One region of the Paenibacillus sp. LT-B23 genome, then DNA from elsewhere that is predicted to be linked to it. Evidence: riboswitches for the same ligand, from Rfam matches in the RefSeq annotation. Region 1 holds a riboswitch; each other region holds the start of a gene.
The links. A riboswitch is a leader RNA that binds a small molecule or an ion and turns the genes downstream of it on or off. The one in region 1 is predicted to bind cyclic di-AMP.
Positions count from the first base shown of each region.

Region 2: linked by a shared signal. The riboswitch ahead of ACWXW9_RS16605 (TrkH family potassium uptake protein) and the one ahead of ACWXW9_RS26465 (C40 family peptidase) in region 1 are both predicted to bind cyclic di-AMP.
Region 3: linked by a shared signal. The riboswitch ahead of ACWXW9_RS12050 (hypothetical protein) and the one ahead of ACWXW9_RS26465 (C40 family peptidase) in region 1 are both predicted to bind cyclic di-AMP.

Region 1 is NZ_JBSQBM010000030.1:40,810-50,861, forward strand. Features, by position in the region: gene ACWXW9_RS26445 (MBL fold metallo-hydrolase) at 1-77, shown strand, start outside; gene ACWXW9_RS26450 (YwhD family protein) at 345-851, opposite strand; gene ACWXW9_RS26455 (M1 family metallopeptidase) at 976-2,988, shown strand; gene ACWXW9_RS26460 (hypothetical protein) at 3,000-3,827, shown strand; cyclic di-AMP (ydaO/yuaA leader) riboswitch at 4,113-4,250, shown strand; gene ACWXW9_RS26465 (C40 family peptidase) at 4,256-4,756, shown strand; gene ACWXW9_RS26470 (GNAT family N-acetyltransferase) at 5,062-5,568, shown strand; gene ACWXW9_RS26475 (4a-hydroxytetrahydrobiopterin dehydratase) at 5,644-5,943, opposite strand; gene ACWXW9_RS26480 (hypothetical protein) at 6,064-6,357, opposite strand; gene motA (flagellar motor stator protein MotA) at 6,545-7,339, shown strand; gene motB (flagellar motor protein MotB) at 7,332-8,159, shown strand; gene rluF (23S rRNA pseudouridine(2604) synthase RluF) at 8,288-8,989, opposite strand; gene ACWXW9_RS26500 (PAS domain S-box protein) at 9,014-10,052, opposite strand, start outside.
Region 2 is NZ_JBSQBM010000012.1:139,790-149,841, forward strand. Features, by position in the region: gene ACWXW9_RS16580 (replication initiation and membrane attachment family protein) at 1-1,215, shown strand, start outside; gene dnaI (primosomal protein DnaI) at 1,524-2,477, shown strand; gene trxA (thioredoxin) at 2,597-2,914, shown strand; gene uvrC (excinuclease ABC subunit UvrC) at 3,071-5,161, shown strand; gene ACWXW9_RS16600 (CPBP family intramembrane glutamic endopeptidase) at 5,130-6,860, opposite strand; cyclic di-AMP (ydaO/yuaA leader) riboswitch at 7,124-7,273, shown strand; gene ACWXW9_RS16605 (TrkH family potassium uptake protein) at 7,611-8,951, shown strand; gene ACWXW9_RS16610 (potassium channel family protein) at 9,092-9,769, shown strand; gene ACWXW9_RS16615 (LysR family transcriptional regulator) at 9,776-10,052, opposite strand, start outside.
Region 3 is NZ_JBSQBM010000008.1:135,039-145,090, forward strand. Features, by position in the region: gene kdpC (potassium-transporting ATPase subunit KdpC) at 1-291, opposite strand, end outside; gene kdpB (potassium-transporting ATPase subunit KdpB) at 350-2,380, opposite strand; gene kdpA (potassium-transporting ATPase subunit KdpA) at 2,433-4,109, opposite strand; gene kdpF (K(+)-transporting ATPase subunit F) at 4,260-4,337, opposite strand; gene ACWXW9_RS12050 (hypothetical protein) at 4,550-4,945, opposite strand; cyclic di-AMP (ydaO/yuaA leader) riboswitch at 5,061-5,236, opposite strand; gene ACWXW9_RS12055 (glutathione peroxidase) at 5,702-6,178, shown strand; tRNA gene ACWXW9_RS12060 (tRNA-Leu) at 6,326-6,408, opposite strand; gene ACWXW9_RS12065 (urease accessory protein UreF) at 6,672-7,361, shown strand; gene ACWXW9_RS12070 (XRE family transcriptional regulator) at 7,715-7,936, shown strand; gene ACWXW9_RS12075 (helix-turn-helix domain-containing protein) at 8,064-8,447, opposite strand; gene ACWXW9_RS12080 (helix-turn-helix domain-containing protein) at 8,555-8,929, opposite strand; gene ACWXW9_RS12085 (MarR family winged helix-turn-helix transcriptional regulator) at 9,115-9,570, opposite strand; tRNA gene ACWXW9_RS12090 (tRNA-Leu) at 9,734-9,816, opposite strand; tRNA gene ACWXW9_RS12095 (tRNA-Lys) at 9,832-9,907, opposite strand; tRNA gene ACWXW9_RS12100 (tRNA-Glu) at 9,989-10,052, opposite strand, start outside.

The DNA of each region.
Region 1 (10,052 bases):
TTAAAAAAGTGATTTGCTTTCATGGAGGGCTTTACGAAGATAATTGTAATCAGCGTATATCTGAAATATGTGAATAGAAGAAGCTGCTAGGCAAAAAAAGACGACTCCTGATCCATTCAGAAGCCGTCTTTTAACCGATTAATAAAATCTTCACCTTGTCTTTGCTTCAATGCATAGTTGTACCAACTCATAGGCAGAAGAGGTATGATCACAATAGATAATATCCAAAGGAATAAAGGTGCGTTGTGCAGAAATTTCATCAACTTATGAGATTCATTCTTCGGCTTCCTACATATAAAAGTAGCAGTTCCCCAATATGGAGAAACTGCTCCTAACCAAAGTTATTACCCTTCCAGCGCCTGCTTCAATTCCTCCGGCGAAGCGTCCCACCATTCCTCGTTATGCGAGATCAGCAGGCTTTTGAGCGCAGCTTTATCCTCGCTGCCGAGATCGTCCAGCATGAAACGGCGCTTGAGCGCGTAGTCCATGCGGTTGACGTGATCGGCGAGGATTTTCCAGCCGCGTTTGGCTTCGTCGTCAATCAGCATCTCACAGGCAGTCGCTCCACCGTACACACGTCCTTCGGGCGTACGATCCACGGCTACCCATACCAGCCATACCTGGCGTCCGTTCGGTACATCCTCTTTATTGGTAGAAAACTTAATCCCGCGTTCTACTTTACTTTTGGCATGCATGGCACCGATATCAATTTTCGCCTCGCCGCGGTCAATAATGACCGGGGACATGCTGTTCAGGTCGATTGAGCCTGCGCCGAAGCCCTTATGTTTACTCTTGCCACTGACAATGTTCAGTGCAATCTGTTTTTTGCCGTCCGGCTGATTTTCACTCATGCGTCACTAAGCCTCCATTTCCCGTCTTCACAATCATTCTACACTATAAATATTTTAACTAATAATCTCCCGAAAGCAAACATATACATGCTGTAGATGCTTGTCAACGGGAGGTATCCATTGTATGACCCCAGCACGCACCAAAATCGTTTTATTGTCTACACTAGCCCTCGGTCTCCTCGCAGGGACGTTATGGTTTGCCTGGCAGCCTCAATCCGAGTCGAATTCGCAATCCTTGGGCAAACCGATGTACGATTCCCAGTCGAAGTCTGCGCTTGCGCCAAATATGGGCAAGCCCCTGGGGGCAAACATCCTGCCTGACGTTCCCAAAAGTCCTCCACAGCCTGCTTCGGAGATTCTTAGCAAGCGTGTGGTGGAATACCACATTGACGTGTCTCTGGAAGAAGGACAGGTTTTGCGGGGCACCGAGACGCTTACATGGAAGCATCCGGGCACCAAAACCGTGAACGATCTGTACCTGCATCTGTACCCCAATGCCTTCTCTTCCATGGAAACCACCTTCATGAAGGAATCCGGGGGCAAGCTGCGCGGCGACACCATGCCCAAGAACGGCTTTGGCTCCATGACACTAACTGAACTTAAAACGGAAGACGGTTTATCCCTCATGCACCGGACTCAATACGTGCAGCCGGATGACGGTAACGTGAACGACCGCTCGCTCATGAAGGTACGTCTCCCCAAGCCGGTCCGAGGCGGTGAAAGCATTACATTATATATGAAGTTTGAGGTAAAGCTACCCGCCATCTTCGCACGTATGGGCGCAACAGATGATTTTGTCATGGCAGGTCAGTGGTTTCCCAAACTCAGCGTCTACGAAACCGCAGGACAGCGCGGACGCGCCGAGGAAGGCTGGAATCTGCATCAGTATCATGGAAACTCCGAGTTTTACGCAGATTTCGGAATTTACAGTGTGCGGATTCGAGTGCCTGAAACACACATCGTGGCTGCAACCGGATTTCCCACCCGTGGAGCAGTCCGGCAAAATGGACAAAAAATATATCAATTCTATGCCGATGACGTGCACGACTTTGCATGGGCCGCTTCACCGAATTTTGTAGCCGCAGAAGAGCCATTTTCTTCTGCCGAGGTGCCGGGTGTCAAAATCAAGCTGTATCTCGACCCATCGCACAAGGAGCTCAAGGGACGCTATATGAGCGCAGCCAAGGCCGCCCTTTCCTATTACAGCAAGTGGTACGGGCCTTATCCATACTCGACCCTGTCCATCGTTGTACCACCCAAAGCAGGCAGCGGCGCGGGCGGCATGGAGTATCCCACACTCATTACGGCTGCAGCGGCGGATAATCCGAATCCCGGCTATAGTCTGGAGCGGACGGTCGTTCATGAGATTGGGCATCAATATTTCTATGGAATGGTGGCAAACAACGAATTCGAGGAACCATGGCTGGATGAAGGCTTTACCTCTTATGCAGAGGAACGACTCATGGAGCAGGAATATGGGCTCGTCCCTAACTTGCCGTTACAGTCTGGACAGGTATCATCCCCTCAGCCGTTAAACCGTGAGTCTTGGAAGTACGGCTCGGCTGCTAAATATGCACAAAATGCCTATTCTCGGGGCAAACTGGTGCTGCGTGGCATTGAACGACAGGTCGGCGCGAAAAAAATGGATCGCATTATGCGTACCTACGTCCAGACCTACCGATTCAAGCATCCATCCTCGCAGAATTTTCAGCGTATCGTCGAAAGAGTCACCGGACGTTCGTGGAGCCACTATTTTGAACAATATGTATACGACGGCCAGATGGCGGATTTTTCAGTGGATCGCATTACGAACCGCAAGCTGGCCAATGGATACGAAGCAACCATTACACTCAGCAAAAAAGGGGCGGATTATCCCAAGGTCCCTGTTCAATTTACCTTCAAGGACGGCACAACGATATTTAAGGCATGGGACGGCACGGGCAAAAGCACCACCTATCGACTAAAAAGCGCATCTCCGGTCTCCCATGTGATTGTTGATCCACTGTACACGATTGCGCTGGAGAACAAGCATATCAACAACAGCCTGAAGGCCGAACTGAACGAAAAAACCCAGACCCGTTGGAGCATAAGTGTAACCAAGCTGCTGGAGACACTGCTTGGAAGTCTGTCATGGTGAGGTGTCTATAGATGCGTACTGTTATAAAAGAAGGCTGGGCGCTTGTGCGCATACAATTTTATATTGTCATCATTCTGTTTCTGTATCGACTGCTATGGGGCGTTTTTCTCTATCGGCTGGTACAATCCGCCGTTACTCCCCTGCTGCTGCGCTACCCCGATCAGGGTCAAAATGAACTGGGACAGACGTTGTTTTGGATGGAGAGCCAGATTGCCCTGACGGACAACCGAGAGGTTCATATGTATCTGTGGATACTACTGGGGGCAACGGTGCTGCGTACACTGATTACCCCCTTCATCCGGGCGGGAATATACCAAAGTCTGCACACCCATGCGACCGAGCCACAGAGTCTGTCCTTTTTCCGCGGAATGAAACGTCATGGCTTGTCATCGCTGATCTATTACGTCATCGAGCTTGGACTCCTGCTGCTCCCTGCTTTCTGGGTGGTGCCAAAGCTCTACCCTATCGTGGCAGGGACGCTGCAATCTCCCGCCTATCTCCTGCATGTGCTGCCCTATGCCATCGGTTGGATTGCTTATGGCTGGTTCATCCGCCAGTGCATCCTGTACATGCAGCTAGGCACCGTAGGTGGTCACGCCATACTATCGTCGCTGCTTGCCTTCTTTCGCCAAATCCTCCCGGCTATCGGTATTTCGCTTCTGCTCGGTGCAGGTGTACTGCTCGTCCTTGGTCTATTCGGCACGATGGCGATGATTTGGACTGGCATGCTGGCACTCATTCTCCAGCAAACGTATCATTTTGTTACCAGTCTGGTCAGGCTATGGCACATCAGTTCACAGTACCGACTATGGCATACCGATATCTCCGGCAGAGGTTGAACCTTCACTCCGTTCCTCCCGAACAATTTCTGGCTGTCCAAAGACAACTATCCATCTCCAGTCATATCCAGGCAAACGGCACATAACTGAATACTCTTAACAAAATCTGTTCCCGCGATAAAGGGAGCAGATTTTTTTGTAACTTTTTGCGATGAAACATTTGCCAAAGCCAGCCGACTTTGTTACAATAATCGCAGTGAACTGATAGTAACAACTTTGTAATCTTTATTGTAACCTTTACCTTAAAAACATCGTTATCGTGAATACTGCTCTCCAAGGTGCACATCTTAAGTTAAGCCTAATTCCTGGCACCTGGGAAGCGGGGGAACCAGTTTGGGTGAATTGATCTCGCAACAGAGTGGTCATAGGGGAACCTTCTACCGAATCCTTAAGCTAACCTCGCAGGCATTGGAAGGGGTATATTTTTTTTGAAGAAGAAGCTAACGATCGCAGCCATGGGTCTCGCCATTGCCTTTACATCTTTTACATTCGGTGGAGGAAGTGCATTTGCAGACTCTAAGATGGACCAGGTCATCCAAGATGCCAAAGGAACGAACTACAGAAGCGGAGGCACTACACTCGACGGGTTCGATTGCTCCGGCTTCACAATGTATGTATATCACAAACTGGGAATTAATCTGCCCCATCAATCTGGATCACAATTCAAAATGGGATCTTCCGTATCCCGCGACGAAATGAGACCTGGTGACCTGGTGTTCTTCAACACCACAGGAAGAGGCATTTCCCATGTAGGTATCTTCGTAGGTGAAGGGAAATTTGCCCACTCCTCATCTTCACGTGGTGTAGTTGTTAGCTCACTGAACGAAAACTATTACGCTAACCGCTATGTCGGTGCTAAAAGAATTATGAGCACAGACGCTTACCACGCTGTAGCTTCTGAAACTCCTGATGACGACAACGTAGAATAACTAACGAACAGCAAGCTAACCCTGAGCCGCAATTTGATTCTGGCCGGAATCGAATTGCGGTTTTTTATGTCCACAACATCAGAAACTTTATCGTTACTGACGAACTGACACCTCAAAAGGTTTCAGATTTTGCGAACATCGTCGGTCTTACCGTCACGGCTGGGGGAGCATATGAGCAGTAAAGCCTTCCTATTGAATGTATACCCGACTTGGGTATGAAATAAACACCGCTTGCCAATCCCCTGCAACTTGTCTACAATCTGTTGTTAATGGTTTAAGTACTTGTAAAAGGAGGATGGGGAGACATGCCGGCCTCAATATCTAACTACCGGATCGTACCGATGGACGAACAGCAGGCGGCTGCGATATGTGAGTGGCGCTATGATCCACCCTACAACATATACGGCTGGCTACCTTGGGAACAAATGAAGGCACTTGAAGTCGAATTTGGAAGCCCCACGCTTCGCCAAGAGCAATATGTTGCTGTACTGGATGACGAGAATACGCTAACCGGATTTGCTCAATATTTCCCGATGATTGGAGTGACCCGGCTGGGTCTGGGAATGCACCCCCAATTATGTGGACATGGCAGAGGAGCCGATTTTGTCCGTGCCATTGCCGAGGAAGCCAGACGACGCAACCCGGAGAATGAAATTGATCTGGAGGTACTGACCTGGAATGGGCGCGCCATTCGGGCTTACAAGGCAGCCGGATTTGAGATTACGGATACCTATGAACGTCAGACTCCCGATGGCAAAAAGCCGTTTCATTGTATGGTATATCATCCTGACCCCCAACCTCGTGTTCAATGATAAAAGCGCCTTCGGCATACAACGGCATTGTTGTATATCGAAGGCGCTTTTATCATATGGCAGACCATGATCAGCTCAATGACTGCTACGCATTTTCTCAAAAGCTTCATTATATTGTTGGGCTTCCTTAATATCTACGGCCATAATGCCACCGTCATCCCAGGAGGTTAAGCGCAGGGTCACGGTCTTATAATCAATCGTAATAAATGGATGATGATTAAATGCTTCCGATATAGCAGCAACTTCATCCACGAATGCAATCCCTTTCATAAAACTGGAAAAATTATATTTGCGGACAATCCAGCGTCCTTCCTCCAGTTCCCAGCCCTCCAGCTTCTCCAGATGTGCTTCAATCTCTTCTTGTGTAAAAGGCATGTTACGACTCCTCCCCGTTTATACGGAAGCCTTTCAGCCGCTTTGAATGCGACTAAAACTACAATATAGTGGTGTCCATATTACCACGGCCCCGTTGATAAATCCATAAGACGGACCTGTTCAAATCAAAGGTACCGACGTTAGCTCCTCATCCCCAATGAGCACATAGATACGGTGCTGCTCCGGTTCATAGATGACAACGCCGCTGCCCACAGCGATAACGGGCTCTGTACCCAGCGCATAAAACAGGTCTTCAGCCAGCGCTTCATTGACTTCCTGATGCCCTGCCGGGTCCAGCCTGTCCCAATCTTCTGCTTCCATTTCGAAAAATTCATAGCTATCCGGAATGTGTCCCACAGCCTCTGTCAAATCGTTCAAAATTTGTTCATACTCCCGTCCGTGCTTCACTCCCATGCCATTTCCTCCAATTCTTCCACCATTCATTAGATAATCACCTTATTATACCGGAAATTCGTACTTAACAAAAAAGAGAGTTTTGTCGATAAATACTATAATCCGTCTTGTAATGACGTGCCTGGGGCAAGGACGACCCCGGCGGCATGAAAGGATTCAAAATCTATTCTCATGGATGAGGTGTATCATGCAAATTTCAACCATTATCGGACTTGTACTCGGGATTGTGTCATTGGTCGTCGGGATGATTCTCAAAGGCGCGCCAGTGATCAACTTGGTCAACAACCCCGCTGCTTACATGATTATTTTTGTCGGAACGGCAGCAAGTATTTTTATGGCCTTCCCGATGGAAGAAATCAAACGGATTCCGAAGCTGTTCAAGGTTATTTTCACGGAACAAAAGCTTTTGGACCGTAAAGAGCTCATCGGCACGTTTACCGAATGGGCATCCATTACCCGTCGCGAAGGTCTGCTTGCGCTGGAATCCAAGGTAGAGGAGATCGACGATCCCTTTATGCGTGGTGGTATGCGTATGATTATTGATGGTAATGATCAGGAATTCGTACGTGACGTTCTAATGGAGGACATTAACGCTACCGAGGATCGACACCGCTCCGGCGCGCTGATTTTCTCTCAGGCTGGTATGTACGCTCCAACGCTCGGGGTACTCGGTGCCGTCGTAGGTCTGATTGCCGCTCTGGCCGATCTTAGTGATATGGCCAAGCTGTCTCATGCCATCGCGGCAGCCTTTATTGCGACGTTGCTCGGTATTTTTACAGGTTATGTCCTGTGGCATCCAATGTCCAATAAGTTGAAACGGTTATCAAAAAAAGAAGTGGAGCTTAAATTGATGATGGTCGAAGGCCTGCTCTCAATTCAATCAGGTATATCCACCATTGCAATCAGCCAGAAGCTGACGATATTCCTGACTCCAACCGAACGGGCTACCCTGACCAAGAAGGATGGGGATTCCGGTGAGTAAAAAAAGACATGAACCGCACGAGGAGCATGCCGACGAAAGCTGGCTGTTGCCATATTCCGACTTGATGACCCTTCTGCTAGCTCTTTTCATCGTCTTATTCGGGATGAGTGCACTCGACGCCAAAAAATTTGAAACTATGGCTCAATCCATGAGTGCGGCTTTTAGTGGCGGCACTGGCATACTGGATCACTCTGCCGCCAATCCATCGTCACAATCCGCAGATATGGGCAAAAATAAAGAACAGGTAACACAACCTATAAAGTCTAAAGCCACTTCTACGGCTGAACTGCAAAAGCAACTCGCCCAGCGGGAAGAAGAGGATTTGAAAAAGCTCAAAAAGCAAATGGATCAGTATATTGAAAATAATGGCCTGACTCCGCTGCTCAATACAAAACTGAACCAATCCCAGCTCATGATAACTATTAGTGATAACGCCTTGTTTTCATCGGGTCAGGCTGAGGTAAAGCCGGAAGCGAGAAAGCTGGCCAAGTCCATCTCCAGCATGCTCCAGCAGTTTCCTGGCTATGATGTTATCGTATCAGGTCATACAGATAATGTGCCGATTTCCAATAGTCAGTTTCCGTCCAACTTTGATTTGAGTGCCAAACGATCTCTGAATTTCTTGCGCATTTTGCTACTCAATCCGAAGCTTGATCCAACCAAATTTGTATCCATCGGTTATGGTGAGTATCGTCCACTAGCAAGTAATCAGGATGGTCAAGGACGCTCCAAAAACCGCCGTGTCGAAATTTCCGTACTACGTAAATATCAGAACGGCACACAAGTTATCAGTCCTACCTCAAGCTCGAATGAAGGTTGATTATGTATATGTTATATAGACAAAGGCACCGCCGCATTTTTTATGCAGTCGGTGCCTTTTCATTATGCTATCCCATTCTAGCCCTATCCATTACCCTGCCATCTATCAGCCATGAGAAGCCCTCAGGCTTAGCTGAGTGTATAATTCAGCATCTCACCTAGTTCCTGCTTCTCCGTCTCTGTCAGGTCACGCCAGGCGCCTCTCTGAAGCGACCCCAAACGAATATTCATAATCCGCAGACGTTGCAGCTTCTTCACTTCATAGCCAAAGGCAGCACACATGCGCCGGATCTGACGGTTTTTCCCTTCCGTCAAGATGATGCGGAATACGTACTCAGATACACGCGTCACTTCGCAGGGGAGCGTCAGCTGACCGAGTATTTTTACACCTGTGGACATCCCCTGCACGAAAGATGGTGTGACGGGTCGATCCACCGTTACGATATACTCCTTCTCATGCTTGCCTTCCGCCCGTAAAATCTTATTCACAATGTCTCCGTCATTCGTAAGTAAAATGAGACCTTCCGAATCTTTATCCAGACGTCCGATGGGAAAAATCCGTTGCGGATGCCCCACAAAGTCGACAACATTCCCTCGAATGTGGCTTTCTGTCGTGCTTGTAATCCCCACCGGCTTGTTCAATGCAATATATACGTGACCGGACTTTTCACGGAGTGGCTTGCCGTTCACACGGACGTCGTCGCCCTCCTCCGCCTGACTGCCCAGCACCGCCACCTCGCCGTTAATCGTCACGCGGCCGCTCTCTACCAGCTTGTCCGCCTCCCGGCGCGAGCAAAAACCGGTTTCGCTGATAAACTTGTTAATGCGCAACCTGTGTACCCTCCATTTCTACTGTCACGCTTCCTTCTGCTGCCCATCCAATGGCTCAGGCTCGGCAGTTGGAAGCTGCACAAGGGCTGTCGTTCCCTCTCCCTCTATGCTATCAATATCCAGTGTGCCTTTATGACTCTGTATAATACGCTGGCTGACCATAAGTCCGAGTCCTGTACCTGTTTCCTTGTTTGTGAAAAAGGGTTCCCCCAGCTTGGACAGCATTTCTGCCGGAATACCCGTCCCTTGGTCCCGTATGAAGATTTTAACGCTTTCTCCCTCCAAGAACAAATGAATCGTTATCGTACCACCCTTGCTCATGGCCTCCATACTATTTTTAAGCAAATTAATGAATACCTGTTTTAACTGGTTTTCTTCGGCGTATACGAGGGTAGGCTCCTCCGTTACCTGTAGATTGAACACAATGCCTAGCAGATGCGCCTGACTATCAAGCAAGGAAATGACGTCACTTACAATATAACGCACATCTTTTTTCTGAAAATGTACCGCCTGCGGCTTTGCCAATATTAAAAATTCGCTGACGATCAGATTAATACGATCCAGCTCGGACAGCATAATATCATTATGCTTCAGATTCAGCACTTTATTTTGCTGCTGTAACTGGAGGAACCCGCGCAGCGTGGTCAGCGGATTGCGAATTTCGTGCGCAACTCCTGCCGCCAGTTGCCCTACCGTCGTCAGTTTCTCCGATCTGCGCAGCAATTCCTCCATCCGGTTGCGGCCTGTAATGTCGCGCGAGACGCTGATGAATCCCAGGACCTCGCCTTCTTCATCCAGAATGGGCGACATGCTCATACTAATCTCTACCGTACTTCCATCCTTGCGCATTCGAATGGACTCAATAGATACCATACTCTCTCCCTGAAGCAATCTTTCCTTCTGAAATTCGTACTCTTCCTCTTGCTGTGGCGGTACGAACTGGAGTTTACGCCCGACCAATTCTTTTTTGGTCCAGCCGTACAGGGCTTCAAAAGCATGATTGACCCGGATGATACGCTCATCCTGATCGGTCACATGAATCGCATCAGCGGTCTGATTAATG
Region 2 (10,052 bases), on a different contig from region 1:
TCCAGGCTGTATGCACCGGAAACGGACGACTATATGTATGAATATGAGATGCAGCCACCGCTTGCGCCTGCCGATTTTTTTAGGACGCAGCATCTTACTCTTTTGTTGAGAGACAAAATTGGCAAGTTTGCGGTGCTTTCTCTGCGAGAATCGCTGTGGAGCAGCGAATCTGCGGAATGGTCGCAATCTTCCTATAATAAAGAGAATATATCTATTCCGTTTTACGAGTTATTTGAGCTGAACACCCATGTTATTGATTACGAGTTGGAGCAGGCGCTGTCCGAGGTGTCTTCGGGCCGTCACAATGGGGCTTTGGCCGCAGAGTCGGAGGAAGGGCTGAATTATGCGGACATCATTCTCCGTTTTCCGCGCGAATCCGTCAACCGCAAGCATGTGGAGCGTCTGCGTTTTGAGCACGAGCAGCTAGGCATGGTCAATTACGTTGTTCGCAAATTCGACTTATCTGTACAGGACATCAGCCGCCTGCTGGATGAGGACGGCATTTTTACCGAAGCAGGCGATTTGTTGCTGGACGAGCTTCAGCTTCGGGCAAGCCAGCATTCCAGACAGGATCGGAAGCGACAGGAGGAACAGCAGGTGCAGGCCGCCAAAGTGGTTGCCCTGCGTCAGAGAGAAGCTGCCACTCCGGAAGAGCCTCCTGCGGAGCAGGCCGTGGAGATGGAGTTCTATGTGGAGGTTCCCCCACAGTTCACAGCCAAATGCGACATTCACCAATATAATATGATGCTGCGCAACGAGCCTTATCGTCGTTTGTTGCAAACCTTTTTCCCCGGCACGGTTCCCGGTAACCTGCTGGATATATTCGAAAAGATTGATATCAGCTACAAGCTGCCCGGTGAAGTCATCAATGTACTTATCCATTATTTAATGTCCCTGCTGGTATCAGGAAGCGATCAGCGGATTAACCGCAACTTTGTCGAGGCTGTCGCTTCCAATATGCTGTTAAAGCAGGTAAGTACCTACGAAAAGGCTGTTCAATATATACGTGATCAAGCCAAGGTAAAAGGCAAGCAGTCCGCCGCTTCTCCTTCCGGAGGCCGTTCCCGTTCGTATGCCAAAAACAGCGGCCCATCCAAGCCATCCATTCCCATCGTACAGGATCACCCCTCCGAGGAATCCGTATCCGAGGAAGAACTGGATGAATTGCTGCGCCTGGCCGAACGGATGCAATCCGGCAAGCAAAAAAAGGTGTAGTGGATAGCTCTACGCTCAAATTGTTTTAAATGAAACCAACACTTTGGTTTTAAGCCAAAACTAATTAGGTACTATAAAAGAATATTAAGCGAAGCCAATTCAAATATGTGTCGACTTAATGGCGGTCGGCAGCGGAGCGGGCAGAATTGTTCTGAAGAAGCGAAGCGTTTGCCTTTATCCCCGGATTTTAACCTTTAAATCCTTATTTCAATAGGAAAAATCCGGGGATAACAGCAATCGGAAGAACAATCTGCACGCGAAGCGTCTCTCCCCCATAACTCTGCACATTTTAGAAAGGAGGAGCGTTCTTGGAATCACTGGGCGATTTGCTACAGCAGATGCAGAACCCTTCGTTTCGCCAGCGCACGCGCAATGTGGCCGATCAGGTTCTCAATGATCCGCTGGTGCAGGAATTTTGTGCTGCGCATCCCGATATTGACGAAACACAACTGCGATTAAACATGAGTATGCTTTTTCAGTATGCCCGGGATCGTCGAAATTGCGACAATTGTCCGGGACTCGAACAGTGTCCTAACGATTTTCAGGGACATTTTTGCAAGCTGGGCGTAGAATACCCAAATGGTACAGCCGAAATGGTGGACATCCGTACCCCTTGTGCCAAACTGGTAGCTTCACAGCACGAACAGCGGGTGCGTCAGCGGATTAAAAGCTTTTATGTGGATGAGCGTGCGCTCTTGGAAGGCTATAATGCCCTTGAGATTGCACGTAAGGATGCACAACGTATGCCCGCAGTCACACAGCTATTCCGTTACATCGAAGAAACGAAAAGCCAGGGCCTATCCAAAAAAGGACTCTACCTGGAAGGTACGTTTGGTACGGGTAAGACCTTTTTAATGGGATATCTGCTGCACGAGCTGGCCTTGTCTGGACTGAACGGTGTGATTGTGTATATGCCTGATTTTGTGGAGGACTTAAAGTCCATGATTCAGGAAGGGCAGAAGCTGAAGGAAACGACTGAAATGCTTAAAAATTGTGATCTGCTCGTATTTGACGACATTGGAGCCGAAAATTTGAGTCCATGGGTACGGGATCATGTGATGGGCTCGATTTTAAATTATCGAATGAACCGCAAGCCTACCTTTTATACTTCGAATTACTCGTTGCAAGGACTGGAGAAGCATCTGAGCTTTACGAGCAAGGACGGTGAGGAATTGTACAAGGGACAGCGTTTGATGGACCGGATTCGCCCTTTTGTAGATGTTATTACCGTTAAAGGGAAAAATCAGCGAGGATCATTGTAAATCAATTTGCTATTTTGATATCTTACAATTAAAAAACTATTGTGATATAATTAAAAGGTGTCAAAAAAGAAATTACAGGTTATAATAATCTTGACTTTTCTATAAAGGAGGAACATACAATGGCAATTGTTAACGTGTCCGACCAATCCTTCAACGCAGAAGTCGAAGGTACAGGAACCGTTTTAGTTGATTTTTGGGCGCCATGGTGCGGGCCTTGCAAAATGATCGCTCCTATTCTGGAGGATCTCTCCACAGAAGTTGGCGACAGCGTCAAAATCGCGAAAGTGAACGTGGATGAAAATCCAGAGTCTGCTTCCCGTTTCGGCGTTATGAGCATTCCTACCCTGATCGTCTTCAAAGACGGACAGCCCGTTGATAAAGTGGTGGGTCTGAACTCCAAAGAAGCGCTGAAAAGCATGCTTACCAAACACCAGTAATCATCGCATGTGACCCATGCTCCTGCGGGGGGCTTGGGGAGCGGCCATGAACGGTCAATGCCTCCGGTTGTAAATACCGGGGGCGTTTTTGTGTATTATTCCTGCATATTATATAGTAGTCGAAGTCATTTAAGAATGGAAGGAGGAACCTGGCGAATGGAATCTTATGCGGAGGACTTGCGGAATCAGGAGAAGGCGCTGGAGAACATACGGCACAAATTAGCGTTGCTGCCGGATGCATCGGGCTGTTACTTGATGAAGAACAGCGAGGGCACCATCATTTATGTCGGCAAGGCCAAAGTGCTGAAAAACCGGGTCCGTTCCTATTTTACAGGTAGCCATAACGGCAAGACGCAAAGACTGGTTTCCGATATCCGTGATTTTGAATATATCGTTACGGGCAGTAATATGGAGGCGCTCATTCTGGAGTGCAACCTGATTAAAAAGCATCAGCCGCGCTATAACGTGCTGTTGAAGGATGACAAAACTTTTCCGTATTTGAAAATTACGAACGAGGAGCACCCCAAGTTAGAGGTGACCCGGCGCGTTCTGAAAGATAAAGCAAAATATTTTGGCCCTTATCCTAATTCCTACGCGGCACATCAGACGAAGAAGCTGCTGGACCGCATGTATCCGTTACGCAAGTGCGGTGTGATGCCGAAGGAAGTGTGCCTTTATTATCATATGCATCAATGCTTGGGGCCTTGTGTGAAAGAGGTTGCGAAGGAAACGTATGAACAGATTGGTCAGGAGATCGGTTCTTTTTTGAGTGGCGGGCATGAGGAAATCAAAAAGGATCTTCAACGCAAAATGCAGGAGGCCGCAGAGGAACTGTACTTTGAGCGTGCCAAGGAGCTACGCGACCAGATTATCAGCATTGACGCGATGATGGAAAAGCAGAAGATCACGACAGCCGATGCGAAGGACCGCGATGTATTCGGATTTTCGGTAGACAAGGGCTGGATGTGTGTACAGATCCTATATGTTCGTAAAGGTAAAATGATCGAGCGGCATATGTCTACGTTTCCTTTTTACGGCGAGGCCTACAGCGACTTTATGTCCTATGTGACGCAATATTATAGTGATAACCCGGCGGTGCCGCAGGAAATATTGCTGCCGGATACACCGAAGCTGATGAAGCAGGCGGAACAGGGTGATGTCGGTCAATCGGCTGTGACGGAAGCTGTTTCTCACACTTCAACAACCGAGGAAGCTGCACAGACTAGTAACAATGCTGTACAAGAAGCAGGGACATTATCGGATGTGCCAAATGAAGAGCAGCCGTTCGAGCGTTCCGCGGATGCACTGCTGGTGGCCGAAGAGCGTGCTTCTTATGGAGAAGCAACGGATCAGGACCAGACAGAAGCCCAACTGTCCGGCGGGCTGGAGGAACCAGCTACGGCGGCACTCGCACTGGCTGAATGGCTGGATGTAAAGGTACTGGTGCCTCAGCGTGGACTGAAAAAGCAAATGACGGGTATGGCTACGGAAAATGCACGGGTCGCTTTGGATGAGAAGTTTAAGCTGATTGAACGGGACGAGGAACGGACATCCAAGGCTGCAAGCAATCTGGGGCGTGCGATTGGGCTGGATAGCCTGCATCGGGTGGAGGCGTTTGATAACTCCAACATACAGGGCTCCGATCCAGTCTCGGCAATGATTGTGTTCATTGATGGCAAGCCTGCCAAGAAGGAATACCGTAAATATAAAATTCGTTCGGTGCAAGGGCCGGATGATTATGAAACGATGCGTGAGGTCATTCGGCGTCGATATGAACGTGTGCTCAAGGAAAATCTGGAGCGTCCGAACTTGATCGTCGTCGATGGTGGACGCGGACAGATTAAAGCTGCTGTGGATGTGTTGGAGAATGAACTGGGTTTGTTCATTCCTGTGTGTGGTCTGGTGAAGGATGCCAAGCACAGAACCTCTCAACTACTGGTGGGGGATTCTCCCGAGGGCGTGACACTGGCCCGCAACAGTGAAGAATTTTACCTGCTGCAACGGATTCAGGATGAGGTTCACCGATTCGCCATTACATTCCATCGTGAGCAACGGGGCAAATCCATGGTAACCTCTCGTTTGGACTCGATTCCGGGAATTGGCGAGAAGCGGCGTAAGCTGCTGCTTAAGCATTTTGGTTCGCTTAAAAAAATAAGAGAGGCCAGCGTCGAAGACTTCCGGCCTCTCTCTATTGGTGATAAGCTTGCGCGTCAGATTATAGCTGCCCTTCGGGAGGAGGAGTCGTAGAATACGGCTCTTCTTTTTTTATGGGCTCAAACATGACTCGATTTGGCTTCTTTGGACTAAACCAGTAAATGATGTAGCCCACAATAGCCGGCAATACGATCCAGAACAAACCTGCGGTCAGGTTTACCATGTCTCCCAGACTCATCACGCTAAGACCCATCAGAATGCTGTCAAAAATAACGTGGCTGAACATGGCGGCAATAAAGCCGTAACGCAGAAACACAAAACTGAACAGCAATCCAAGGAAGGTCAGCTCGATAGGTCTGGAAATGACCGGATAGATTGGATACAGTGTGTGTCCCAATGCCCAAATCAGCGTGGTAATCAGACAGGCAACAAAAGTATTTCTCACCATCTTTTTCACCATCGGGATACCAAACAGACGGTATACGGCTTCCTCTCCAATGCCTGCCATCCATGCCATAATCGGCAGTAACCATGGATAGGCCATATTGTAAGGAGATTGTGTGGCATCTGTTGTGGAGAACGTATTAAACGTACGCTCCAGCACAAAGAACAAAATGGATTGTACACCGAGTAAAATAAAGGCCCACAAGTAGCCCACATACATACTGCGAAGCACATACAGCCCGTAGCCCGGCTCTTTGGCGCGTGGCCAGGCATTCAGTCCAACCCTGCTCATCAGCCCGTCACCGCCGACCAAGGAGAAGTAGATCGCTACAGCCATTACGAAGGAAACCACAACTTGCAAAATCATAAGAAATATAAGTGCTCCCCGACCGCCTGCTTCTGCTTGCAGTATAGGCAGTATGTTAAATGTCCCTGCCATACTGGCAGCAAAATATACAATGGACAGCACAATGCCACGTACAAAGGAAGTGTGGCGTCGTGTGAGTGAGGCGTATACGATGGCAAGTATGCCTAATACCAAGCTAAATAAGGCATAGCCTGCGTAGGTCATCCAGTTAGCCCAGTACGTTTGCTTTTTGACATAATCCGTATAGGACGATGGGGCGGAAAAGCTCTGTGTAAACGAGCGAACATTTCCGTCTTCAAACGTAAACGCCAGCGTAAGCACAGAGGAGCCAATTTTTTTGTCGTTTACGGTGTACTTCAATCCGCCCTCGCCTTCGGATGTCGCAAGCTTCAAGTCCGATGGTTTAAAGCCAAAGCGTTTTACCCAGGTTGCCGCTGCCTGCTCCTTTGCTTCCAGCGTCATGTCTCCCTCGGCTGCACGTACAAGCCTGCTACGTGCTTGCTCATCCGTAGAAATATCAGCTTGTGTGTAACTGGTGCTGGAGGTAATTCGTTTAAAGCTGACGACTTTGCCTGTGGACAAATCCACATGAACTTGCACTTTGCTTTTGGAAGAAGGTTCCGGTAAATCGACCCGGAAGGTTTCGTAAGGATAACTTTTTTTCCATGTACGGTCATACTGTTGAAGCAGCTTTTCTCTGGATAAATAACCGTACAGGTCCGTTTCGGCCTGATAGGTCACGACAGGCTTTTCCGGCTGCGATTCGGTATAGCCCAGCTCGGAGCGGGCGAAGTCCAGCGCGTGTATGACTGCTTCCTGCTTGCTGATGACCTTGGCATTCGTCAGTGCTTCCGGATTCGGATTACTAAACGAGGGAATAAGCAATTGAAAGACAAAAAAGCAAATCAGGCCAATCCCGCCCAGCAAGCCTAATCTTTTGAAGTTGGCCGTGAGCACGACCGGTTTCCCGATAGGATTCATGAGTTTCCTCCTTAATCTGTAAATAAGAACATCCATTAAAGATATCATACTGCACAGGTTCCCGCCAACAGACCTAGGATATTCATGAAAATGGAGTGAAAGCACTATAAAGTTTCAATAAAATAAGATAAGCTGCGATTAAAGGTGGACTATTCTCAAATTACCGCTAATTTAACGTTATTTCGAAGAAATCGGTTTTGTGCTCTGTATATAGAAGGATTATAATCTGTTGAGACAATGCATATGAAATATATAGGTAACGATATACATTTGAGCCGAATTTCCATAGGAAAACGGGGGAACCATGTTACTGGGGTGAATTTTACAGCCGGTCCCGGACCGGAAGTGTGAATAGGGCATACTGTGCAGCCCGAATCCGTCAGCTAACCTCGTAGGCTGTGAGCAGGAACCAAGTCAGGCACTCGGATTTCCGGTGTCTTTTTTTGTGTTATTAAAACGTAGCTGAGTTAAGTCCGCTTCGCGATCCATTTGATCTTCCGATCGCTGTTGTCTCTAAAAGAAACGGACTAAAGAAACTGAAAAGAGATTGGTGATTTTATGAGCTGGCAGTAGCGGAGGGGCAGAATTGTTCTGAAGAAGCGAAGCGTTTGCCTTTATAACCGGATTTTAACCATTAAAAGGGCTTATAAAATCAGAAAAAAATCCGGGGGTAACAGCAATCGGAAGAACAATCTGCACCCGGAGCGTCTCCATGCTCATAATTCACCAAGTAGGAGCAGTGATAAATAGATGAATCCCAATGCAAGATGGCTTCGGCTTTCTCCACCGCAGATATTCGTTGTGGGCTTTGCCATTATCATTCTTATAGGCAGCTTGTTGTTAATGCTGCCGATTTCCAATACAACGGGAAAGCCGCTTGCATTTATAGATGCTTTGTTTACAGCCGCCTCCGCAACCTGTGTTACAGGTCTTGTTGTTAAGGATACGGGTATCTTCTTTACCACCTTTGGTCAGGTGGTTATCGCTGCGCTGATTCAGATTGGTGGTCTCGGCTTTATGGCGATGGCTACCTTGATTGCGCTGGTGTTCAAGCGCCGCATTTCCTTGCGGGAGCGCCTGATTTTGCAGGAAGCGATGAATCAGACTTCTGTTGAGGGAATTGTCGGATTGATCCGCAGAGTGTTGCTGTACTCGCTAATCATTGAGGGCGTGTGCGCCACGATATTCGCCATTCGCTGGTCCTTTGATATGCCCATGGGCAGGGCGATTTATTTTGGGATCTGGCATGCGATTTCGATGTTTAACAATGCAGGCTTTGATTTATTCGGTCACTTTCGCAGCCTGACAGGTTATGTGTATGATCCTATTGTTAATTTTACAGCTATGTTTCTAATTATTTCGGGTGGCATCGGCTTTGTGGTGATGTCGGACCTGGTAGAATACCGCAAGCGCGGGAGACTTTCCTTGCATACCAAGGTGGTACTCAGTATGACGGCTGCCCTGATTGTAGTCGGCACGCTTGTCATCTTTGTATTCGAGTTTACTAATCCGAAGACACTGGGCTCGCTGGATTGGGGGGGGAAGCTGCTGGGATCTTTATTCCAATCCGTAACGCCCCGCACCGCAGGTGCCAATACGTTAGATATCGCTGGCTTGCGACAGGCCACGCAGTTTTTCATTATTATATTGATGTTTATTGGTGCTTCTCCTGGCTCTACGGGAGGCGGGATTAAGACGACAACGTTTGCGTTGCTCATTGGAGCCGTGATTTCGATGCTGCGGGGCAGGGAGGATATTGTGCTGTTCAAATACCGGCTTGCGCAGGGGCGAATTTACAAGGCTTTGACCATTACATTGCTGGGACTGCTGTTTGTCATTGGGGTGACGATGATTTTGTCAGCAACCGAGGATCATCATTTTCTGATGATATTGTTCGAGACGGTGTCTGCATTTGGTACGGTGGGATTGTCTATGGGGCTTACACCTGATTTAACGGTTATAGGCAAGCTGGTCATTACCCTGACGATGTTTGCCGGCAGATTGGGTCCGCTCACACTGGCTTATGCACTGACTCCGAAAAAGGGTAAGGAATTATATCGTCATCCGGAAGGCAAAATGATTATAGGATGAATCAATTTCATAATACCCTCAGTAGCTTTAATAAAGAGTACATATAGATCAAAATGGTTTGATTTGTCTATATGTAGTATACATTTTGTTGGCTTAATCATTTGTGAAATTGATTCAGATAAGGGAGTTTTCGAGTAGATATGAAAACGCAGCAGTTTGTGGTTATTGGTTTGGGACGCTTTGGCTCAAACCTGGCTTTGCAATTGGTGGATATGGGATGCGAGGTGCTTGGCATTGACCAGAATGAGGATATTGTGGATAGTATGAGTGAGCTGTTGACGCATACCGTCGTAGCGGACGCTACAGACGAGGATTCGTTACGATCGCTAGGCATTCGCAATTTCGATTGCGGCATTGTTGCGATTGGGAATGATATTCAGGTTAGCATCCTGGCTGCCATTTTGCTAAAAGAACTGGGTGTGAGCAAAGTCGTTGCCAAAGCGATTTCTGTGCTGCACGGACGGGCGTTGGAAAAGCTCGGTGTGGACCGGGTCATTTATCCCGAGCGGGATATGGGGATACGGGTTGCGCACCAACTGGTTACGCCTAACTTGCTTGATTATTTGGAGCTGTCCAAGGAATACAGTATTGTGGAACTCAACGTTCCTGCATGTCTGCATGGCAAAACGTTATCTGAGCTGAATGCCCGCACTCGCTTTGGTTGCAGCATCGTAGCGCTTCATACGGCGAATGGTATCCTGATTGCACCCACAGCGATGGATCGGCTAAAAGCGGACGATATTATGGTTATCATCGGCTCCAATGACAATATCGGCCGCTTCGAGGACGAGGTTGTTAACGTGAACGAGGAAGGCTGATCTCCTCTACACCATACGATAGCCCGCAAACGATGCACGTGTCTCGCTGATCCAGCGCCGTGCTGTCGGCCCCAGATCGGTCGTCTCCGAGTAGATAAGGGAGGTGGTGCGCCGTGTCTCCTTCAAATCAGGCAAGTACAGCGCCGTTAGCCCATTATCCCGCAGCAGCTCGCTGCGCAAGTAGGATTTGGGCAGCAATGCGGAAGCCTTGCAGGTTGGCAGCAGGCGCACAATCGCCTCGAACGAGTCAATTTCCATACGGATATCTGGCATGATGCCGCTG
Region 3 (10,052 bases), on a different contig from region 1:
TACCTGACCCTCCGCATTACGAAGCATACTGCCATTCGCCTGCTGCGGAAATAATGCCTGTGCCACGCCCGTGCTAACCAGCGGGTAAGCGAGGCCACACAGGAGGATCATCAGCACCGAGGTACGCAAGGCCACTCCTATAATGGTGCCTCCCCGCATCTCTTCTCTCTCCGGCTGTCCATTCGGCACAGCATCCGTCTCTGGACGCTTGTTATTCCCCTGCCCGACAGACCCGGCTTTTTCGTGTGCAGCAAATCTGCGTCCGGACATCACCCGATAAAAGCCACTCATGTTGCTCACCCTTTCTGCTTCCATTCAGTATCCGAAATGCACACCTTCACAGGTTGCGTTAAATCCACAAATGCACCAGCAAATCAATGGCCTTAATGCCGACAAAAGGCACCACCATACCGCCCAGACCGTAGATCAGTAAATTCCGTCCCAGCAGACGATCCGAGCTCATGGGCTTATACTTCACGCCCTTCATGGCCAGCGGGATCAGAAGCGGAATAATAACAGCATTGAAGATCAGCGCCGACAAAATAGCAGACAGCGGAGAGCCAAGCCCCATCACGTTTAATGCGCTCATTTGCGGAATCGCCAGCATGAACATCGCCGGAATAATGGCAAAATATTTGGCAACATCGTTCGCGATGCTAAACGTTGTCAAAGCACCGCGTGTCATAAGCAACTGCTTGCCGATAGCGACCACCTCAATAATTTTGGACGGATCGGAATCCAGATCCACCATATTGGCGGCTTCCTTGGCTGCAACTGTACCGCTGTTCATGGCAAGCCCGACGTCAGCCTGCGCCAGCGCAGGAGCATCATTCGTACCGTCTCCGGTCATGGCAACCAGCTTGCCTAGCTCCTGCTCACGGCGGATGACTGCAATTTTATCCTCCGGCTTGCTTTCAGCCACAAAATCATCCACACCCGCTTCCCGTGCAATTGTAGCAGCCGTCAGCGGATTATCCCCGGTACACATGATCGTGCGGATGCCCATTTCCCGGAGCTGATCGAACCGCTCCTTCATGCCCGGCTTCACCGTGTCCTTCAAATAAATAATGCCATATATCCGATCGTCCAGCGCGACAGCCAGCGGCGTACCTCCTTCAGAGGCCACCTGATTCGCTTTTTCCTCCAGATCGGCTGGAACGCTGCCGTTTTGCGATAGTACCCACTGCCGGACAGAGTCCACCGCGCCCTTACGTACCTTTTGTCCATCAGCCAGATCCAGACCGCTCATCCGGGTTTCCGCCTTGAACTCGATAAAGGTCCCGCCTGCTGCCAAGGATTCATCCAGCGTGTGCTCCTGCTTACGCATCAACTCCAGAACTGAGCGCCCCTCAGGCGTCTCATCCTTCATCGAACTCATCGCAGCCCACTTCACTAACTCTGTCTCCTCTACGCCGCCTACAGGCACGAATTGGCTCGCCATCCGGTTACCGAAGGTGATTGTCCCTGTTTTGTCCAAAATCATCGTGTTGATGTCCCCGGATGCTTCTACTGCCTTGCCTGACATGGCCAGCACGTTAAACTGGGTGACCCGGTCCATACCGGCAATCCCGATAGCTGACAATAGTCCTCCAATCGTTGTAGGAATCAGACAGACCAGCAACGAGATCAGCACGGGAACAGGCAGGTCAATGTTAAAATGACGGGCAATCGGTGCCAGCGTAACCACCACGATCAGAAAAATAATCGTCAAGCTGATCAGCAGGGTATTCAGCGCAATTTCGTTCGGCGTCTTTTGGCGCTGTGCGCCTTCCACGAGCGAAATCATTTTATCAATGAACGTCTCGCCCGGTTCTGTCGTAATCCGCACCTTAATCCGGTCACTGACCACACGCGTCCCGCCGGTTACCGAGCAAAAATCACCGCCCGACTCCTTGATCACTGGGGCCGATTCTCCCGTAATCGCCGATTCATCCACTGAAGCAAGACCTTCAATCACCTCACCATCACTCGGAATCATCTCGCCCTGGGACACCATCACAATGTCACCTTTGCGTAGCTCGGTCGAGCTGACCACCTGAATCTCATCCCCGACAAGCTTATTGGCTTGTGTGTCCTGCTTGGATTTTTTCAAAGAAGCAGCCTGCGCCTTACCCCGCCCCTCTGCGAGTGCTTCGGCAAAGTTAGCAAAAAGCAACGTGAACAACAGGATGATAAAAACAGCCAGATTAAAGCCCATTTCGTTGCCAGTTCCAAAATAACTGGGAAACAGCAGCATGAGCAGCACGACCAATGTGCCGATTTCCACGACAAACATGACAGGATTTTTCATCATGATCATCGGATTTAATTTCATAAAGCTATCCTTGATCGCATGCTTCAAGATGCTTTTGTCCAGCATGCGTTTGCGTTGTTCCTTCATGATCAAGCACCCCGTTCATCCATTCTCATTTTCTTCTTCCTGTTCATCTTCTTCACATGGTCAGAAATTCAGCTACAGGCCCCAATACGATTACGGGCAAAAAGGTCAACGCGCCGATCAACAGCACAACCCCGATTAAAATCGCCCCAAACAGCTTGTTGTCCGTGCGAAGTGTGCCCGTCGTCACGGGAGTCGGTGCTTTGGCATTCAACGAAGCCGCTACAGCTAACAGTGCAACTATAGATACATATCGTCCGAAGAACATAACAATCCCTGTTGTCGTGTTCCAGAATACGTTGTTATCCGCAAGACCCTCAAATCCAGAGCCGTTATTAGCCGCAGATGACGCATATTCATATATCACCTGAGTCAAACCATGATATCCGGGGTTTGTGACCGCATCGTACCCCCAATGACTCATAAAAGCGAGCGCTGTCGGCACCAGAATGAGAAACGGATGTACCAAAATGGCAATCGCGATCAGCTTCATTTCCTTGCCTTCAATTTTCCTGCCCATAAATTCCGGGGTCCTGCCGACCATCAATCCACATATAAACACACCCAGAATCGCGTACATCAGCATATTCATCAGCCCGACGCCCTTACCGCCGAAAATGACGTTCAGCATCATTTCACCCAAAGCAGCCATACCGCCCAGCGGGGTCAGTGTATCGTGCATATTATTCACCGAGCCTGTGGTTGCCGCCGTCGTTACAGCCGTGAACAACACCGATTGTCCAATGCCGAAGCGAACCTCTTTCCCTTCCATGCTTCCCTGAGAAGCATCCACACCCAGTGCATGAATCAACGGATTGCCCGTTTTCTCCGACACATACGTAATGGATAGGAAGACGAGGAACAATACCATCATGGAGCTAAAAATAATCCAGCCCTGCTTGCGATTACGGGCGAACAGTCCAAAGGTATACGGCAGCGAAGCCGGCATCACCCACATCGCCAAAATTTCCAGCACATTCGTCCAGGGATTTGGATTTTCAAAAGGATGCGCCGAGTTGGCCCCATAGAAACCGCCCCCGTTCGTACCCAAATGCTTGATCGATTCCATCGAAGCAACGGGTCCCAAAGCAATCTGCTGCTGTGTTCCGCTTAGCGTCGTGATATCCGCCGCAGGCTGAAGTGTCTGCGGTACCTTCAGTCCAACCAGCACCAGTGTAAGTACAAAGGCCAACGGAAGAAAAATCCGTATAATCGCTTTGATAAAATCCTGAAAAAAGTTGCCCATCCCTTCACCGCGCCGCGTCAATCCTCTCATAAAAGCCGCAGCAACCGAAAAACCGGAAGCAGCCGAAGTGAACATCATCATTGTAACGAACGCCATCTGCGTCAAATACGTAAGTCCGCTTTCTCCGCTATAATGCTGGAGATTTGTATTAGTCATAAAGCTGATCACTGTATTAAAAGCAAGTGACGCTTCCATATTGCCATTTCCAGACGGATTAACGGGAAGCAGTCCCTGCAAGCGCAGCAGCACATAGCTGATCGCCACAAGCACGACATTCGTAGCAATGAAGCTCATAACGTACGTGGTCCAACGCATGCTCTCCAGCTTTTTCAATCCTATAACCTTATAAATCAGCTTCTCCGTTCCGTCAAACACCCGATCCGTCCGATTCGGTTCATTTGAGAATACATGATATATATAGGTGCCCACTGGTTTCACCAAGAGCAGCAATATCACAATCACAATTCCAATTTGCAGCAGCTCCATCATCTATTCCCTCCTTCAAAATGCTCCTGCGTTTGGAACAACAGACGAGTTCATAGCACCAGGCGAGTGCACACGTTTGCGAAAACCCGCTGCCTCTGGTGTCTCATCCACGATCTGCTGTCCCCCGCCCGTTTGATCCTGTTTAGCTGATTAGAACTTTTCAGGATTCAGGAGTGCGTAGATTAAATACACAAATACAATAGCAGTAAGCGCAAGCACAACCATCATCCTTTTCGCCCTCCTTTGGAGGTCTGCGCATCACACCAGCGTACAAACAGCAGTATCACTCCGTAACTCACAGCCATCACGAGCAGCATGTATATATCCATCATGTTCATACCCTCCCGTATCGGTCCTCAGATCGTCATTCTTACATCCTCGTAAAATCACCATACAATGAATTCGAAAATTTTAATTTATATTAGCCATACCGTAAGCGACTATCCGTTCAGCAGGAAACCCACCTCTCCATTCAAAGTGTAGATCACATGGTCTGCTCCCAAACCTCGATAAATCCCTTGAGGATTACAGCCTTGTGTAATGACATAGACCGAATCTGATGTCAGCGGCCGGCATATTTGCAGAAAACGGCACGTCAGATTCAAGCTGTTCTCAAACAAATACACGCAGCCAATTTCTTTTTTGGGAAAATTCCATTTCCCCGCTTGCATCGTATTGATGCGCACAATATGCTCCACACCCATTTTTTTGAGCTGTCGTTCCTCCTGAGCGCTATTCGTCAGAACCGCAAACGCCAGTTTTTTGTACATAAGCAATTTCACAAAATTTCTGCCCGATTCATTCGGTGCAGTGACAATGATTAGTCGACCTTCCATCAGTAGCTCCTCTCCCGGTATAAAAAGACAACAAAAAGAAGCCAAAGGAAAAAGGCTTTCCTCCGGCTTCTTACGTAACCATGATAAAATAAACCATGGCTGCACACGGCGGTTTGTTGCCTCTCCCTGTACGCTTACGAGGTTAGCTGTCGGATTCGGACGTGAGAGTCGCCCTATTTCTGGCACTTGGCCAGAAAATTCACCCCATGAGACACACGGCCCTTTAAAAGCCGAATAGATCTCCTTTGGTTCCCCCGCTTTTGCAACTGCAAAATTCAGCGCTATAGACAATTCGTTGCTGCTTCATTCACTTAATTTGAAATTACGTCTTGAATCATACACCCGCGCAAGGAACACTGTAAAGCTCACCTGCAGGGTTATAAATCGGTCTTTGGAGCAAAGAAGATTAATAATAGCGCTTACAATTTGAATATCCTTCTCCCAGCTCCTTCAAGCTCGGTTTTTCATCCCTTTTTGAAAATGACGGGCATGTCAATATTGGCGTATGGAGAGCATTTTTTGTCCCTTTTTTGTAAAAGAGAAAGAAAAACTGCTGTATGCACCTGATAAACGCCGATTGAGCCTGTTTTTACGATGAGAAGCACCGCAATTCGCCCCATTTGCAGTACCATTTGCCGTTTTGAACAAAATACAATTTTACAGTTTCAGACAGTGCAATACATCTATTATAGACTTGCAACCCTTCATTAAATTGCTTACAATTTAATTGTAAAATATTAAATCAGGAGGGATACCATGACCGTTTATGAATATGATGCACAAACCCTGCAAGGGAAAGAGATTCCGTTGTCCACATACGAAGGAAAAGTTCTGCTTATCGTGAATACAGCCAGCAAATGCGGGCTAACCCCTCAATACAAGGCGCTACAAGAGCTATATGACCAATACCATGAGCAGGGTCTTGAAATCCTGGGGTTTCCCAGCAACCAGTTTGCCAAGCAAGAGCCGGGCTCCAGCGAGGACATTTCGGAGTTTTGCCAGATTAACTATGGAGTTACGTTTCCGATGTTTGCCAAAACAGATGTCAATGGCGATCAGGCACACCCTTTATTCCGCTACCTCACCCGGACAGCTCCGGGCGTACTAGGCTTCAAAGCGATCAAATGGAATTTTACTAAATTTTTAATTACACGCGAAGGTAACGTATTTAAGCGCTACGCCCCACAGACAACTCCGGATAAACTGGCGGGGGATATCGAGAAGCTCTTGTAGCAAAGCTTACAAGCCACTTCATCACTGTTCACAAGCAGCCGAACCAGGCGGCTGCTTGTGTGGCTAGGAAAAAGGGATATAACAAAAAAGCATCCCTTCACGTCAAAAACGTGTCAGGATGCTTTTTTAACTGTGTCTTGCATGTAATGCGGTCGAGAGGACTCGAACCTCCACGGGCGTACGCCCACTACCCCCTCAAGATAGCGTGTCTGCCATTCCACCACGACCGCAAATTCTAATGTTTTGAGGCAACAGATTTATTATACTCCCTTGTATTCTATTTGTAAACATAAATACAATAATTGTTTTAAAAGTCATATAACCTAACATATAAATGCTATAAAAATATTTAATTTGACATACAAGCATCTTGAGTGTAAATATATATTACATAATATCATTGAAATTTTTCTTAATCTGATTTTTAAAGTCACCTAATATAACATAAAACTATACCCTAAGGAGGCGAACCGCTTTGCAAAAAGGCAATCGTTTGCTGAACTACGCATTGCTGTTGGACCCTTCCCTGCCTGTCGGTGGCTTCACTCGTTCCTACGGGCTAAAGGAGCTGTTTCGAAATGGTCGTTTAACCTGTCTGCAAGACCTGGAACACTATGCACGCACCGATCTGCATCCTCAATTCACATCCCTCGATGGCATGGCTATCAAAAGCCTTTATATCGCTGTTCAGCAAAATGATGGTTGGCGTATCGCTCTTATTGATAAAATGCTGCACGCCCAGCGTTCTTCCCTACAGCAGATGAAAGAGTCACGCCTATCCGGCCAACGCCTCCTCAAGCTCGCTAAGGCTTTGTACCCTTGGCTTGAATTCGACCAACTCGAAGCTATACTCATCCAATACAATGCGATTGGCACACTCGCAACCGTTCATACCTGGATTAACGTTTCTCTTGGAAATGATGTAGAGCAAACCATTCACGGCTACCTTGCCGCGGCAGTGTCCTTCTGTGTCGAAGATGCTTCCAAACTACTCCATCCTCCTTATGAGGAAAAAAATCCTGTTATTCAACGAATGACCAACGAGCTTCTAGACGCATGGAAACAATTCAACACCCCTGAGACTGAGCCAACCGCATTTCAGCGTCGCCTTCTGCAAAGACACTGGTCCAACTCCTACATTACGCAGCCACCCTATATGAGCAGCAACCACCAGCGCGGGTAAGATTCGACTAATTCCTTCGTCTGTCCCCATTATACGCCTCAAGCATCCCCCTGATGCCTGTTTTCCCCCTTCCAGCACAACGCCAAAAGCACTTCCACCACTTTTTTTCAGTGGCAGAGTGCTTTTTTTATCCAGATTACAACTGACATTTCTCACATTTACAGGCTCTGGATGGATTATTCAAACCATTTATCACTTAAATAAGTAATAAATTTATCTCAATTACGTATTTTAGATTGTAAAAACACGTATAAACGTGTATCATAGTTTTAGATGGTTAATTCTAACATGTTTACTGATGATTATTATAACACACCAATTATTCCGCAAGAATCCGTAAGGGGCGATTTCACTTGAACAACAAAATGCCTGTCACCTCCTTCGGGTGGGCCATCAAACAAAGGCTTGTCGAACTTCGGCTGGATCAGAAAACATTTTGTGAAACGCATAGCATCCCGCCTTCACGCTTGTCCAATCTGATTCACGGCACCCGCAAAGCACAAAGGTACAGAAAACAAGTTGCTGCAATCCTCAACATCGACGATAACGATTATAAGGAGGCATCACCACTCTGAAACCAACGATGTGTGCGTCCCCCAAGCATGCGGCACGCTATAACATCGGCAACCCAAATAAACTCGTCAATCGAACCCGTCGGTCCGTTTTACGGGTTTTCAACCTGAGTGATCTTTAGCGAGAAGATCATTCAGGCTGTGTTTTGTCATTCTCACCTTTTTGCTTACGATATTTCGCAAATTCCACATATTCTAATATGAAATTCTGTTCTTCTGTATCCAGATCCTCTGCCTGGCAATTCAATGGCCCCATCACTCCAAAAAAATAAGCAGCCTTCTGCTCCTGAAGTACGCCCTCACCCGGCTTGACGCCTTTCATTAACCAATCCAGCGACACATTAAAAAAGTCCGAAATCTGGATTAAATGCATCGTTCCCGGTGTTGTTTTGCCTCTTCTCCAGTCTCCAAGATTCCCCGAGCTGATTTTGAGCTTTTCACAAAACGCCTTCTTCGTCATTCCCCGATCCTTAATCAAGGCTTCAATCCGCTGATAAATCGTTTGGTCTCCCAAAATTATCCCCTCCGACACCCTAACTTTTCTTGAACTATTCCCAAAATTCCAACCTTCATTGCAACCATACTTATTCGGTAATCATCACTTTAATATTCTGCACCGGTTTATTCTGTCGTTGAATCTTCCTGCTTTTTCTCTTTACGGAAGCGAGTAAATTCAATATACTCAATTATAAAATCCTTTTCTGTTTCACTAAGTTGTTCCCCCTGGTAATTCAGTTGCCCATATGAATCAAAAAAATAAGGGTCCTTCGACTCCTTCAGTACCTCACCCTGTACATCCCGGCCCAACATGATCCAGTCCAGACTGGCATCAAAAAACGAAGCGATTTCAATGAGCTTATTCGTGCCCGGTGTCGTCTTGCCTCTCTTCCAATCACCAAAATTCCCTGTACTGATACCCAACTGCTCGCAGAATGCCTTTTTTGTCATTCCCCGCTCCTTGATAAGCTCCTCAATTCGTTGGTAAATAGATTGCATAGAAGTTCCTTCCTCCCTAGCAGGCTCTCAAATAACGATATCATGTTTCCTGTTTTCATTTCAAAGATCACGTATGTTAAAATTGCCGAATTATGTATGTTGGTTTTCATTATACCACAATATGCAACAAAAACCGCCTGTTTTCCGAAGAAAATGGCGGCCTTCCGTCAGTTCGCTTACATCAATTACGGAGCAACGTTGTCGATTTTAAGAAAAATCTGCTTTAATTCGTTCAAAGTTTCGCTCAGGTGCAATAAATCCTCTTCCGACAGAAGCACCAGTCTTTCTTGAATTTTACCGGAAAAGGTATTGAATACCTGCTCACAAAAAGCATCGCCCTCTTGTGTAATCGCCACATTCACGACTCTGCGGTCCGAGTCATACGACTGGCGATCGGCCAACCCATGCTCTACCAGCTTGTCCAAAAGAGGGGTCATGTTCGGACGCGAGACATTAAGCTGTTTGGATAGATCAGATACCGTAGACAAGCGCACCTCCCGCAGAAGCATTAATACCTGAAAGTTATTAGGCGACAAATGTAAAGGAATATCAAGCGTGCCGAAGGTAAAAAATTTCTTCTTCACAATCGGAAACAAACCCAAAATATTTTCTGATATATCTCCCAACAGTTGAGTGTCCATATTTTTCACCGTCACTTCATCAGTTTATACTTATCATTCTATAACATTATGGCGTTATATTATACTATGGAATCATTATTTTATAATTATGACTACTTTATTGTATCATTACACAAACAAAAAAAGCCTCTACCGTGAGAGACCTTTCCGTTCATTCCATTGATGCGGTCGAGAGGACTCGAACCTCCACGAGCGTACGCTCACTACCCCCTCAAGATAGCGTGTCTGCCATTCCACCACGACCGCAAAATAAAATATAAATGGTGAGCCATGAAGGACTCGAACCTTCGACACCCTGATTAAAAGTCAGGTGCTCTACCAACTGAGCTAATGGCTCATGCTGTTCATCCAAGATGTCCGCCATCAGACTTCAGGAATTTTCCTTAAGCATGTAACATGTAGTCCATAAAGACAACAATGACCCGTAGGGGAATCGAACCCCTGTTACCTCCGTGAAAGGGAGGTGTCTTAACCGCTTGACC